2 regions of the Pseudarthrobacter linnaei genome follow, and region 1 is predicted to be linked to the other one. Evidence: riboswitches for the same ligand, from Rfam matches in the RefSeq annotation. Region 1 holds a riboswitch; the other holds the start of a gene.
The links. Region 1 has a riboswitch for thiamine pyrophosphate ahead of ACZYZ3_RS07330 (ECF transporter S component). Riboswitches for the same ligand answer to the same signal wherever they lie in the genome.
Positions count from the first base shown of each region.

Region 1 (5,777 bases):
CCGCGGGTGGTGTCCAAATGAGCCGCAAACGGATCTCGTTGCGGCAGGAACTCCCACTGCTGGTGTGGCTCGTGATTGTCTGGGGTGCCCTCTGGCGGGACTTCAGCCCCGGGAACCTGCTCTTCGGTGCCCTTATCGCCGTCCTGGTGGCCCGGCTGTTTTACCTGCCGCCGGTGGAACTCGGCGGACGCTTCAACGTGCTCCGGGCGGTTCCGTTCGCCCTGATGTTCCTGGCCAAAGTGGTGGCAGCGAGCTTCCAGGTCCTGTACCTGGCCGTGGCGAAGGGACCCAGGGTGATCAGTGCCGTCGTCGCGGTCCCGCTCCGGAGCCATTCCGACCTGCTGGTCACCGCGACCGGCCACGTCACCGCGCTGATCCCCGGCTCGCTGGTCGTGGAGGTGGACCGCTCCACGTCCACGCTCTACATCCACGGGATCAACGTCCGCAGCGCCGCCGACGCCGCGCAGCTGCGCCAGGACGTTCGAGACACGGAAGCGGGACTCATCAGGATCATGGGCACCAAAGCCGAACTCTCCGCCCTCAACCAGGAGGTGGCGGCATGATGCAGCTGGTCCTGACCGTCACCGCCGTGGTGCTCTCCCTGGCTGCCGGAGGCGCGATTATCCGCATCGCCCGGGGCCCCTCGCTGCTGGACCGGGTGCTGGCCGCGGACGTGCTGCTCGCCATCGTGGGCGCCGCCTTGTGCGTCGACATGGCCGCGAACCGGCACCTCAACAACCTCATGCTGTTAGTGGCGGTGTCCCTGATCGGGTTCGTCGGCTCCGTCACGGTGGCCCGCTTCGTTGCCGACCGTCGGGAGAAGATCCGTGCATCCTGAGACATTTTCCGGCGATACCGTGATCGACGCCGTCTCGGCGGTCTTAATGGTGGTCGGCGCCCTGATGTCCCTCGCCGCGGCGGTGGGCCTGCTCCGGTTCCCGGACCTCATGACCCGGATGCATGCAGCCACCAAGCCGCAGGTGCTGGGGCTGTTCCTGCTGCTCTTCGCGCTGGGCCTGCAAATGCGCACCTGGTGGGTCTGGCCGGTGCTGGTGGTGGCGTGGATCTTCCAGCTGCTCACCGTGCCGGTGTCCGCGCACATGGTCGGCCGGGCCGGTTACCGGACGAAGCACCTGCACCCGGAGCTGCTCAGCTCGGACGACCTGGAGGCCGTGGTGCAGCAGGCGGCCGGAAAACGTGGTTTCGACGACGACGGCGGCGACGCTACCGCCGCCGGGCCGTAAGGTCGAGCGATGCGCACTAAACCAGGTCTTGTTAAACCAGGTCCCGGGACTTGGCGAAGCGGGTGATCGCACGCTGGGTGCCGCGGTTGGCGAGGACCTGGATGGTGGCGCTGACCGAGGCTGAGATCAGCGCGAAAGTCAGGGCCGAGCGCAGCGTGGTGGGCACATCGTGGTCGTGGTCCTTGGGCGGCTTGTTGCCCGTGGATTTCTCCCAGACGGTGTCAACGAGCTTGGTGCCGACGTAGCCGGCGAGCAGGCTGATGCCGGTGCCGAGCAGTTTGATGAAGATGTTCATTCTTCGGACTCCTTGTGGGGGAGGGAACAGGGCTTCCCCTAGCCTAGCGTTCCCGGCCAGGGGGTTCAGCCAAGGGACGCGGGACCGCCGCCGCGGGCCGGGACACAGCCCCTGCCTGCTGGGCGGCCCGGGACCAACGGCCCTGTCCGGCGGGCCCCGCCCGGTCCTACCTTCGAGCATGGACCAGCCGAAAACCCGGCCATGGAGCCATCCCCCGCCGCAGCCCGCCACATCGGCTGACGGCCAGACCTGGCGGCGGCTCTATTTCTGGACCGGCATCTCCTCGGTTCTCTTCGTGGCGCTGCTGATTCTGGCCCTGGTTCTGGACTTCGCCGCCCCGCCGCCGGTCCACGGAGGCGCCGAGACGCTCGAGTTCATCGCGCGGAACAAGGGGATCTACCTCGCCGAACAGCTGCTGTGGATCGTGCCGAACATCCTGCCGGTGCTGGTGTTCGTCGCCCTCTTCGTGGCGCTCGCCCCGCTCGACAAGAGCCTGGCCCTGCTGGCTACCGTGGCCGGCGGCCTGGCATGGGCATTGCTCCTCGCCGTCCCGGTCACCAGCAGGGGCTCGTTGGTGCTCATATACCTCAGCGACCGGTACACCGCGGCCGGCGATGACGCAGCCCGGCTCCGCTACGCGACCGCCGCCGAGGCCATCGTCGCAGAGAACAACACCCCCGCCATCGTCGGGGTCCTGTCCGCGTTCGGTATCCTGCTGATCTCCTGCGTCATGCTGCAGGGGGTGCTGCCGAGGACCCTCGCGTGGCTCGGGATAGCCACGGGCGGCCTGGGCGTCGTCTCGGAGGCGCTGCGGCACGCCGTCCCGGAATTCTACTGGGGCTATGGGGTGCTGCTGTGGATCTGGTTCGTGGCCGTGGGACTTGCGCTGATCCGGCTGGCGGCGCGGACGCCCCGGAGCAGCGGCAACCGCGACAGGCTAGGCTGACGCCCCGGAGTGGCCGAGGATTTCCGACAGGGCCTCAACCACCAGCTCATGGTCGGCCTTCTGCGGCAGCCCCGAGACCGTGACCGTGGCGACCATCCCGGTTCCGCGCAGGTAGATGGGGAAAGCGCCGCCGTGCGCGGCGAACTCCTGCTGGTCGAACCAGGCGTGATCCTCGATTCGTCCGCCGGCCGCCCGGGCCCGGAGCCCGACCAGCAGTGACGGGACTTCGTACCGCACGGCCGTTCGCTGTTTGGCCCTGATCCATCGTTCGTTGTCCGGGGTGGCACCCTCCAGCGCCGCGTGGAAAAGCACCTGCTCACCTTTGGTGATGTCGATGGCGATCGGGTGGGAGCGTTGCCGGCCCAGTTCCACCAGGAGGAGCCCAAGGTCCAGGGCATCGTCCTTGCTGAACGACCGGAACTGCAGCTCGTCCATTTCGGCCAGGATGCGGCCGATGAGTGTCCCCAGGGACCCGTGCGGCTGCGGTTCCGGGGAGTCCGGATCGTAGTCGGGGGAAGATACTGGTGAGGTGGTCAAAGAATTCAGCTTCCGTTGGTCCGCCGTGGGTGGCCGGCCCGCTGGCAGGTAGGCTGCGGCGTCCGGTTTTCCCGTGCCTTGCCGACTCTACCAAGCCGGCCGTTCCGGGTCACCGGTGCGAGCACCGGCGGATTGTGACGGCCGGCTCCGAAAAACGGCGCGCCACAGGTGTAAACTGGGCCACGCCCACAAGGGCGAAATTTAGATACGACAGGGGAGCGCCGCCGTCGGGCATCACCGGAGAAATCCGGGGACACCACAGGTGGGCGCTGAGAGTGCGGACAGCCGCAGACCCTCGAACCTGATCCGGTTAGTACCGGCGCAAGGGAGTCGAGTTCTCAGAGTGCGCGGGGCGGTGGCGGAGGCTGCTTCCCCGGGTCACTCTCCCCTCCTGTTCCTCAGGAGGAAAATATGACTGACACATCAGCCAAGCATGAATCTGCCGGGCACGAACCCGCCGGGCACGCAACTGCCACCACTCCCGCCAGACGGAGCCACAACTGGCGTGTGGTGGACATTGTGGTGGCCGCGTTGGTCGCGGTGGCCGGCGGCGTGATTTTCTGGGCCTGGTCCCAGGGCGCCAACCTTGTTTCCGCCCCGGTCAACGCGTTCTACCCGCCGCTTACCGGACTCTACGCCGGCGGCTGGATGATCCCCGCGGTACTGGGCATGCTCATCATCCGCAAGCCGGGCGCCGCGCTGTTCTGCGAAGGCGTGGCCGCCACCGGCGAGCTGATCATGGGTTCGCAGTACGGCACCACAGTGCTCTTCTCCGGCCTGTTGCAGGGCCTGGGCGCCGAATTGGTCTTCGCCGCCTTCATGTACAAGAAGTTCAACCTGCCGGTGTCCCTGTTGGCCGGTGCCGGGGCGGGCCTGTTCTGCGGCCTGAATGATTCGTTCATGCCCTGGGGCTGGAACATCGCCTACTCCGGCGGCGACAAGCTCGCGTACATCATTTTCACCGCCATCTCCGGCGCTCTGATCGCCGGCGCACTGTCCTGGCTCGCGACCCGCGGCCTGGCCAGGACCGGTGTGCTGAGTTCCTTTGCCTCCCGCAGGGCCGCCACGGAGCCGGTCTTCTCCTGACGTCCGCACTCTGACCATGAGATCCTCCGATACGGTCCGCCCGGCCACGGTCGCCGCCCGCGGCTGGGGCTGGCGGCACGCCGGCCGGTCCCGGCCGGCGGTCAGCAGCCTGGACCTGGACATCCGGCCCGGGGAGCGCGTGCTGCTGCTGGGACCCTCGGGTGCCGGCAAGTCCACGCTGCTCCACGCCCTGGCCGGGGTACTTGGCGACAGCTCCACCGGCGGTGCCGACCCAGCATCCGGCGCCGCGGCGGACGCCGAGGACGCGGACGAGTCCGGCAGCCTGCTGATCGACGGCGCCCCGCCGCGGTCCCGGCGCGGCCGGGCCGGGCTGATGCAGCAGGACCCGGAGACCCAGGTGGTGCTCTCGCGCCTCGGCGACGACGTCGCCTTCGGCGCGGAGAACCTCTCCGTGCCACCGGATGACATCTGGTCCCGGGTGGCGGAAGCGCTCGACGACGTCGGGCTGGGCCGGCTGCCGCTGGACCACCCGACGTCGTCGCTCTCCGGCGGGCAGAAACAGCGCCTGGCGCTCGCCGGCATCCTGGCGATGCGCCCCGGGCTGATCCTGCTCGATGAACCCACCGCCAACCTCGATCCCGCCGGCGTCCTGGAAGTCCGCGACGCCGTCGGCCGGTGCCTGGATAAAACCGGAGCCACCCTGGTGGTGGTGGAGCACCGGGTCTCGGTCTGGAAGGACCTTGTGGACCGGATCGTGGTGCTGCAGCCCGGCTCGGCCACGGACTCCGCTGTGCTGATCGACGGGCCGCCGGACCAGATCCTGGCGCAGGCACGGGACATGCTCACCGCGGCGGGAGTCTGGGTGCCGGGCTACGTGCCCCCGACCCGTGCGCGCGGCGGCACACGGGACACCGGCGCCTCCGGGGCATCCGCGGGGACGGCCCCCGGTGCCAGCACCGCGGGCCGGTTGCTGCTGGCCGCGGAGGACCTGGCCGTTTCGCGCGAACGCCCGCGGCGCGCCGGTCTCCGCGGCGGCTTCCGGTCCGTCCCGCCGCAACCCGTGCAGTCCGGCATCACGGCCCAGGTCCGGGCCGGGGAGGCCCTGACCATCACCGGGCCCAACGGCTCAGGGAAGTCCACCTTCGCCCTCACGCTCGCCGGGTTGCTCGCGCCGGTGTCCGGCAGGGTCTCCGCCACCGTGGAACTCAGCGCCGGCGCCGGGATCGACCCGTACCGGTGGAAGGCCCAGCAGCTGATCGCCCGGATCGGCACCGTGTTCCAGGAACCCGAGCACCAGTTCGTCACAGGCCGGGTGCTCGACGAGCTGATGGTCGGGCCCCGGCACCTGGGCCGCGGCGGGGAGCGTGTGGACGAACTGCTGGAGCGGCTGCGGCTCACGGAGCTGGTGGACGCCAATCCCTACACACTCTCCGGTGGTGAAAAGCGGCGCCTGTCGGTGGCCACCGTCCTTGCCGCCCATCCCCAGGTACTCGTTCTGGACGAGCCCACCTTCGGCCAGGACGCCAACACCTGGGCCGAGCTGGCCTCCTTCCTCTCCGAACTGCTCGACGATGGCACCGCCGTCGTGTCCGTGACGCACGATGCCGAATTCAGCGCGGTCCTGGGCGGCACCGGGCTGAGCCTCCGGGCCCCGGAACACCGGGCCCCGGGCCCCCGGAAACCGGGCCCCCGGAAACCGGGAGACCCA
Region 1 covers NZ_JBVAYX010000005.1:180,714-186,490, reverse strand. Annotated here, with positions in the region: gene ACZYZ3_RS07365 (Na+/H+ antiporter subunit D) at 1-21, shown strand, start outside; gene ACZYZ3_RS07360 (Na+/H+ antiporter subunit E) at 18-563, shown strand; gene ACZYZ3_RS07355 (MrpF/PhaF family protein) at 560-838, shown strand; gene mnhG (monovalent cation/H(+) antiporter subunit G) at 828-1,244, shown strand; gene ACZYZ3_RS07345 (DUF4235 domain-containing protein) at 1,276-1,539, opposite strand; gene ACZYZ3_RS07340 (DUF4386 family protein) at 1,718-2,485, shown strand; gene ACZYZ3_RS07335 (heme-degrading domain-containing protein) at 2,477-3,022, opposite strand; TPP riboswitch at 3,225-3,368, shown strand; gene ACZYZ3_RS07330 (ECF transporter S component) at 3,434-4,108, shown strand; gene ACZYZ3_RS07325 (ABC transporter ATP-binding protein) at 4,125-5,777, shown strand, end outside.

Region 2 (5,777 bases), on a different contig from region 1:
ACCTCGGCTACGTCCACCAGCTCAACCCTTGGCTCAACCAGCACCACGCCACCCCAAGAAACATGTACGGCGTTCCTACCAACGACCCAGTGCTCCCGATACGCCAGTGTTTCCGGCACGGCCGCCGGCAACGATCTACCCTGGGCGGCATCCGGCGGCGTCAGGGCATGGTTGACCTCCGCGAATGGAGAGCTTCAGTTGACCGTGACTACCGGATGCGGCCCCCTGGGCGGGCAGGCGACAATCACCGGGAACACGCTTACTGTCAGGAACATCGCCACCGGAGCGATGGGGTGCGCGGGCGATGTCGGCGAACAGCATCTGTGGGTGATGGAGTTCCTGAAGCGGCCCATCGAACTGACATTCAGCCAGGGCACTCTCAGCTGGAAGAGCGGAACAGACACACTCAGCTTCAAAAGCGAGTAGCAGCCCGCCCACCCACTTCGATCTTCCTTGTGCGAACCGCAACTGGATAGGACGAACCGATCCCTAAGCATGGCCGCTCTCGTGGGACGCGCGTCCCCAAGTCCCGCAAAAGGATCCCCTAGGGGACGGTGCCGCGGAGGGTTCGGCTCGGAGCCCTCCGCGCGGCCGGCAACGAGAACTCGTCCTCTGCGCGGCCGGCAACGAGAACTCGTCCTCTGCGCCTCGTGCCAGACGAGCCTTACGTCTTCGCCTGGGACAAGCTCAAGAAACTCATTCGCCCTCTGGACGATGCAAACGCTCGAACCCCTACTGCCGTTCTTTGGCGTCCAGAGCCTGTCGGGGACCGCCTAGTTACCCCTGGGTAGGCGGATGACCCGGACGGAGTGGAAAATGATCAGCCCCACTCCAACGCTCACGAATATGGTGTCTGGCCAGCGAGGCGGTTCTGTGGCCAGCCTGTATACGGCTGGAACCATGATGAATATGGCGAGGCCAATACCGAGCCAGGCTGAGAACCTGATTCGCCTTTTCTGTTCCGACGTTTTGGCAGCGGGCTCATTGCTGGTGGTGTGATCGTTGTCTGGTCTGCTGTAATGCTCTGGTTCCATGCGGCCCCCTCAGGCTTGGTGTCCCGAGCCTACCCGAGCCACCCGCCCACTTCAGGAGCAGCTGTCGGTCCCGTAGAGGGTTCCGCTTCCGGACCGGCTTACGGGCGCTTGATGTACTAGCCGTGGTCTTCTGAAGTGTGAGTCCCTTCTCCTGCCCAATGAGGTTTCGCAACGCAGTTACGCGATTCACCGTGCACCGAGATTCCGAGAGGTTCTGAGTGGGTCCCGGTCTCTTCGGTAGGACGCCTCTTATCTCTAGGGACACGAGACAACGCGCCTATCGCCGTGGGAGCCTTAGTTCGATTTCAGTTTGTCTGCCGGGGGTCGCGTCCGTAGCGCGGTGCTGCGTAGATGTGTTGGCCGCGTCCAACCATGAATGAGAACGAGGGCGCTGCGATACGCTGGGCCATAAGCCAAGTGACACGGGGTGCTCCATCTGGAGCTGAGATAACACCCGTTGAACCTGATCTAGTTAGTACTAGCGAAGGGATGTCGCGCATATGCGCACGCCAGAAGACCTGATTTCATTCACCTGTTCAGCTCTCGACGAGGTGCGGTCCCACCCGCCGCTCGTGCAGTGCATCACCAATAGTGTTGTGGTGAACTTCACCGCGAACGTGCTGCTGTCGCTAGGTGCGGCACCAGCGATGGTCGACATTCCGGGGGAGGCGGGCGCGTTCGCGCGGGTCGCATCCGGACTGCTCGTTAATCTCGGTACCCCCACCGCGGAACAACGCGACGCGATGGTCGAGGCCGTCACCGCCGCGAACGCCGCCGGAACACCGTGGGTGCTCGACCCCGTTGCCGTTGGTTTCCTGCCCGTGCGCACGCCGCTGGCCTTCGCCCTGCACGACCTGCGACCCACGGTGGTGCGCGGGAACGCATCGGAGATCATCGCGCTGGCGGGTGCCGGATCCGGCGGGCGCGGGGTCGACTCGTCCGACGAGGTGGATGCCGCACTGGCCGCAGCAGACGCACTGATAGGTATGACCGGTGGGGTGATCGCCGTCTCCGGACCCGTCGACATCATCACGGATGGCCGTGGGCTGGTACGCATCGACAACGGGCATCCGCTGCTCACTCGCGTTACCGGCGGGGGCTGTGCCCTCGGCGCGGTCATGGCCGCGTTCGCCGCGGTCGACGACGACAGGTTCGCCACCACGGTGGCCGCGGCCACGGTCTACACCGTCGCGGCCGAGCTTGCGGCAGAGTCCGCCGCCGGTCCGGGCAGCTTCGCTGTCGCCTTTGTGGACGCCCTGGCCACCGTCAACGCGCAGGACATCGCCCGCCGAGCGGTGCTCCGATGAACCTCGACCTGTCGTTGTACTTGGTGACCGACTCGGCGCAGGCCGCCGCGGCCGGGCGCAGCATCGTGGACGTGGTGCGCCGCGCCGTTTCCGAGGGAGTGAGCGCCGTGCAGGTGCGTGAGAAGGCGACCGCCGGGCGGGAGTTCCTCGACACCGTTCTGCGCATCGCGGATGTGCTGCCGGACACCGTGGCGCTGATCGTGAACGACAGGGTCGACGTATTCCTGGCCGCCCGTGCCGCAGGGCGCCGGCCGGCCGGGGTGCACGTCGGGCAGTCCGACCTGCCCGTCGGCGTGGTGCGTGCCCTCATCGGGGGTGACGCGGTGATCGGGCTCAGCGCATCGACGGATGCCGAGCTGCGCCGCGCGGCCGAGGATCCGGCCCTGGTCGACTACGTCGGCATCGGCGCGCTGCACGCCACACGCACCAAGAGTGACGCGCCCCCCGCCCTGGGGCTGGTCGAGTTCGCTCGCCTGGTCGGGGTTAGCACGCTGCCGGCCGTGGCCATCGGCGGGGTCGGCCTGCGCGACCTGGCCGCCCTCCGTGAGTGTGGGGCGGCGGGCGTCGCGGTGGTGTCGGCGATCTGTGCGGCGCCGCACCCCGAGCAGGCCGCCCGCGAATTGCGGGCAGCCTGGGGCGCGACGGCATGACCGGCGCATCCCTCCGCATTGCCCGCGTGCTGAGCATTGCTGGTACCGACCCGACCGGCGGAGCGGGCATCCAGGCTGACCTCAAAAGCATTGCGGCGAACGGGGGCTACGGCATGGCCGTGGTGACCGCGCTGGTCGCGCAGAACACCCACGGTGTGCGCTCGGTGCACGTGCCGCCGGTCTCGTTCCTGCTCGAGCAGCTGCACGCCGTGAGTGACGACGTCGAGATCGATGCCGTCAAGATCGGGATGCTGGCCGATGTGCACGTCACCAGCACCGTGAGCGAGTGGCTCGGCCAAGTGAAGCCCAGGCTCGTGGTGCTCGACCCTGTGATGATCGCTACTAGCGGCGACCGGTTGCTCACCGAGGATGCCGAGCAGGCTCTCCGCGACCTGCTGAGCGTCGTGCACCTGGTGACGCCCAATATCCCGGAGCTGGCCATCCTGGCCGGTTCTCCGGTGGCGACGAGCTGGTCGGCGGCCCTGAGCCAGGCGCAGCAGATCGCCGAAACGTACGGGGTTCTCGTGCTGGCCAAAGGCGGGCACCTCGCCGGTGACCTCGTCCCAGATGCCCTCGTCGATGCCCACACCGTGCGAGAGTTTCCCGGGCTGCGGATCGACACCCTGAACACACACGGAACCGGGTGTTCCTTCTCCTCCGCCGTCGCGACCAGGGTGGCGTCCCGGGCCGGCACGGCCGGACCGAGCCTCGCGCACTGGGGAGACGCTGTCTCCGAGGCGAAGCTCTGGCTGACCGAGAGCATTGCCCACTCCGGCGACCTGCAGGTCGGGTCCGGCCACGGTCCGATCCAGCACTTCGCCGGGCTGTGGCAGCGCGGCGGCCTGCAGAACCGGCCCAGCCCGGCGCAGGTGGCTGAGTCGTGGTGGCACGACATCCGTGACATCCGCACCGACACCGACGAGTTGCCGTTCATTCGAGCACTTGGGGATGGCTCGCTGCACCGGGAGGCCTTCGTCTGGTACCTCGCCCAGGATGCCCTGTACCTGCGCGATTACGCCCGGATGCTGGCCGTCGCGAGCCGACTCGCCCCGACCGCCACCGAGCAGGTGTTCTGGGCGGCCAGCGCGCATGGCGCGATCGCCGCCGAACTCGACCTGCACTCCAGCTGGATTGCCGACGAAACCCTGGCCGGCGTGCAGCCCAGCGAGACGACGACCGCCTACCTGAACCATCTGGCGGCCGCCGGCGCGAGCGGCGACTACGGCGTACTCGTCGCGGCGCTGTTGCCGTGCTTCTGGATGTATCAGGATGTCGGCACGCGGCTGCATCCGCTCTCGCACGACGCGCATCCGTACCGCAGCTGGCTGGATACCTACGCGGATGAGGAGTTCGCTGCCTCCACCGCCCGCGCAATAGAGATCGTCACCACGGTTGCCGCCACCGCGGATGAACCGTCCCGCCACCACATGGCCCAGGCGTTCCGCGCGTCGGCCAGGCACGAGCGAGAATTCTTCGCCGCGCCCCTGATCAGCCCCCGGTAGGAGTGCAGGTCCATCCTTTCGCGCCCCCAGCGGTTGCCGGAGCGACCATTCGTCAAGCACGCTGCGGCCCATGGACGGGCGAGACAGGAGCTCAGTTGCGGAGGATGAGTTCGCACAACTGCATGGTGCTGACGTTGTCAGCGGCGTTGCTTGAGGTGACTTCATGCGCTGGGCTTGCGCGGCGAAAGGCCTCGACCTCGCCTACGAAATCGCTCAGGTGCAGGTCTCGTTCGATGCCGGAGATGACGCTTGCGGTGGGTGTGAAAAGTCGTGACGTTCTCGCCGACCCGGCGCCAGTTCGGTGCGTCTGCTGGAGTGCGAATCTGCAGGACCAGGCGTGCGACATCTGTGATCAGCACGTGACCGGTGTTGCCGGAGACTCGCAAGACCTTGTTCTCGCTTGAGTACGTGGGTAGGCCGCTGAGGTACAGCGTGCTGACCATGCTGGAAGCGAACTGCAGAGTTGAGGAGAGGGCGACGGTCGCGCCGTGCGAATCGGAGTAGTTGACTGCCGGATCAATCCGCTGCTGACGACACCCTGTCAATCGAGACGCCAAATAGCGATCACAGAACTCCGCCAAACAGCGCGAATATTCACACCATGCAGGCGACTTTGGAAACTGACAAGTGCACCGAATCTTTTGAACGCGCCTGGTGGTTTGTAGCGGAAACGGTCGTTTTTGGAACGTGCTACCTCTACTTAGCAGCGGCCCGCAGCGCTGTCGCGACGGGCGCGGTTCCGTCTTCCGTTGCGAGCATTGCTGCCAGTTGGCGTGCTCGTGCGGCGTAGGCCGGCGTCGTGGTGGCCTGCGTGATGGCGTCGGCCAGCCGTTCGGTGGTGAGTTCCTTGTAGGGGACCTGTTGCGGGCCCGCGCCGAGGGACGTGATCCGTGCGGCCCAGAAAGGTTGGTCCGTATATATCGGCACGCTGACCGTCGGCACACCGGCGCGCAGCCCCGCCGCGGCGGTCCCCGCTCCGGCATGGTGGACGACCGCGGCCATCTGCGGGAACAGCCATTCGTGCGGAACAGCACCGATGCTGACGGCATCGGGTCCGGAGGCACCCTGCACGCCCTGCAGTACCGCGCGAACCCCCGCACGGTGCGCGGCGCCGAGCATGAAGTCTGCGTCCAGGGCCGCACTGCTACCAAAGCCGATGAACACCGGGGGCGGTCCGTCCGCGAGGAATTCGGCCAGCTCCGCAGGTGGCTGCCAGCCCGGCTCAACTTCCGGCCACCAGTAGCCGGTCATGGTGAGCCCGGATCGCCAGTCCGCCGGGCGCGG
Region 2 covers NZ_JBVAYX010000001.1:13,378-19,154, reverse strand. Annotated here, with positions in the region: gene ACZYZ3_RS00090 (META domain-containing protein) at 172-426, shown strand; TPP riboswitch at 1,448-1,541, shown strand; gene thiM (hydroxyethylthiazole kinase) at 1,535-2,341, shown strand; gene thiE (thiamine phosphate synthase) at 2,338-2,991, shown strand; gene ACZYZ3_RS00075 (bifunctional hydroxymethylpyrimidine kinase/phosphomethylpyrimidine kinase) at 2,988-4,493, shown strand; gene ACZYZ3_RS00070 (glycosyltransferase) at 5,190-5,777, opposite strand, start outside.
Region 2: linked by a shared signal. The riboswitch ahead of thiM (hydroxyethylthiazole kinase) and the one ahead of ACZYZ3_RS07330 (ECF transporter S component) in region 1 are both predicted to bind thiamine pyrophosphate.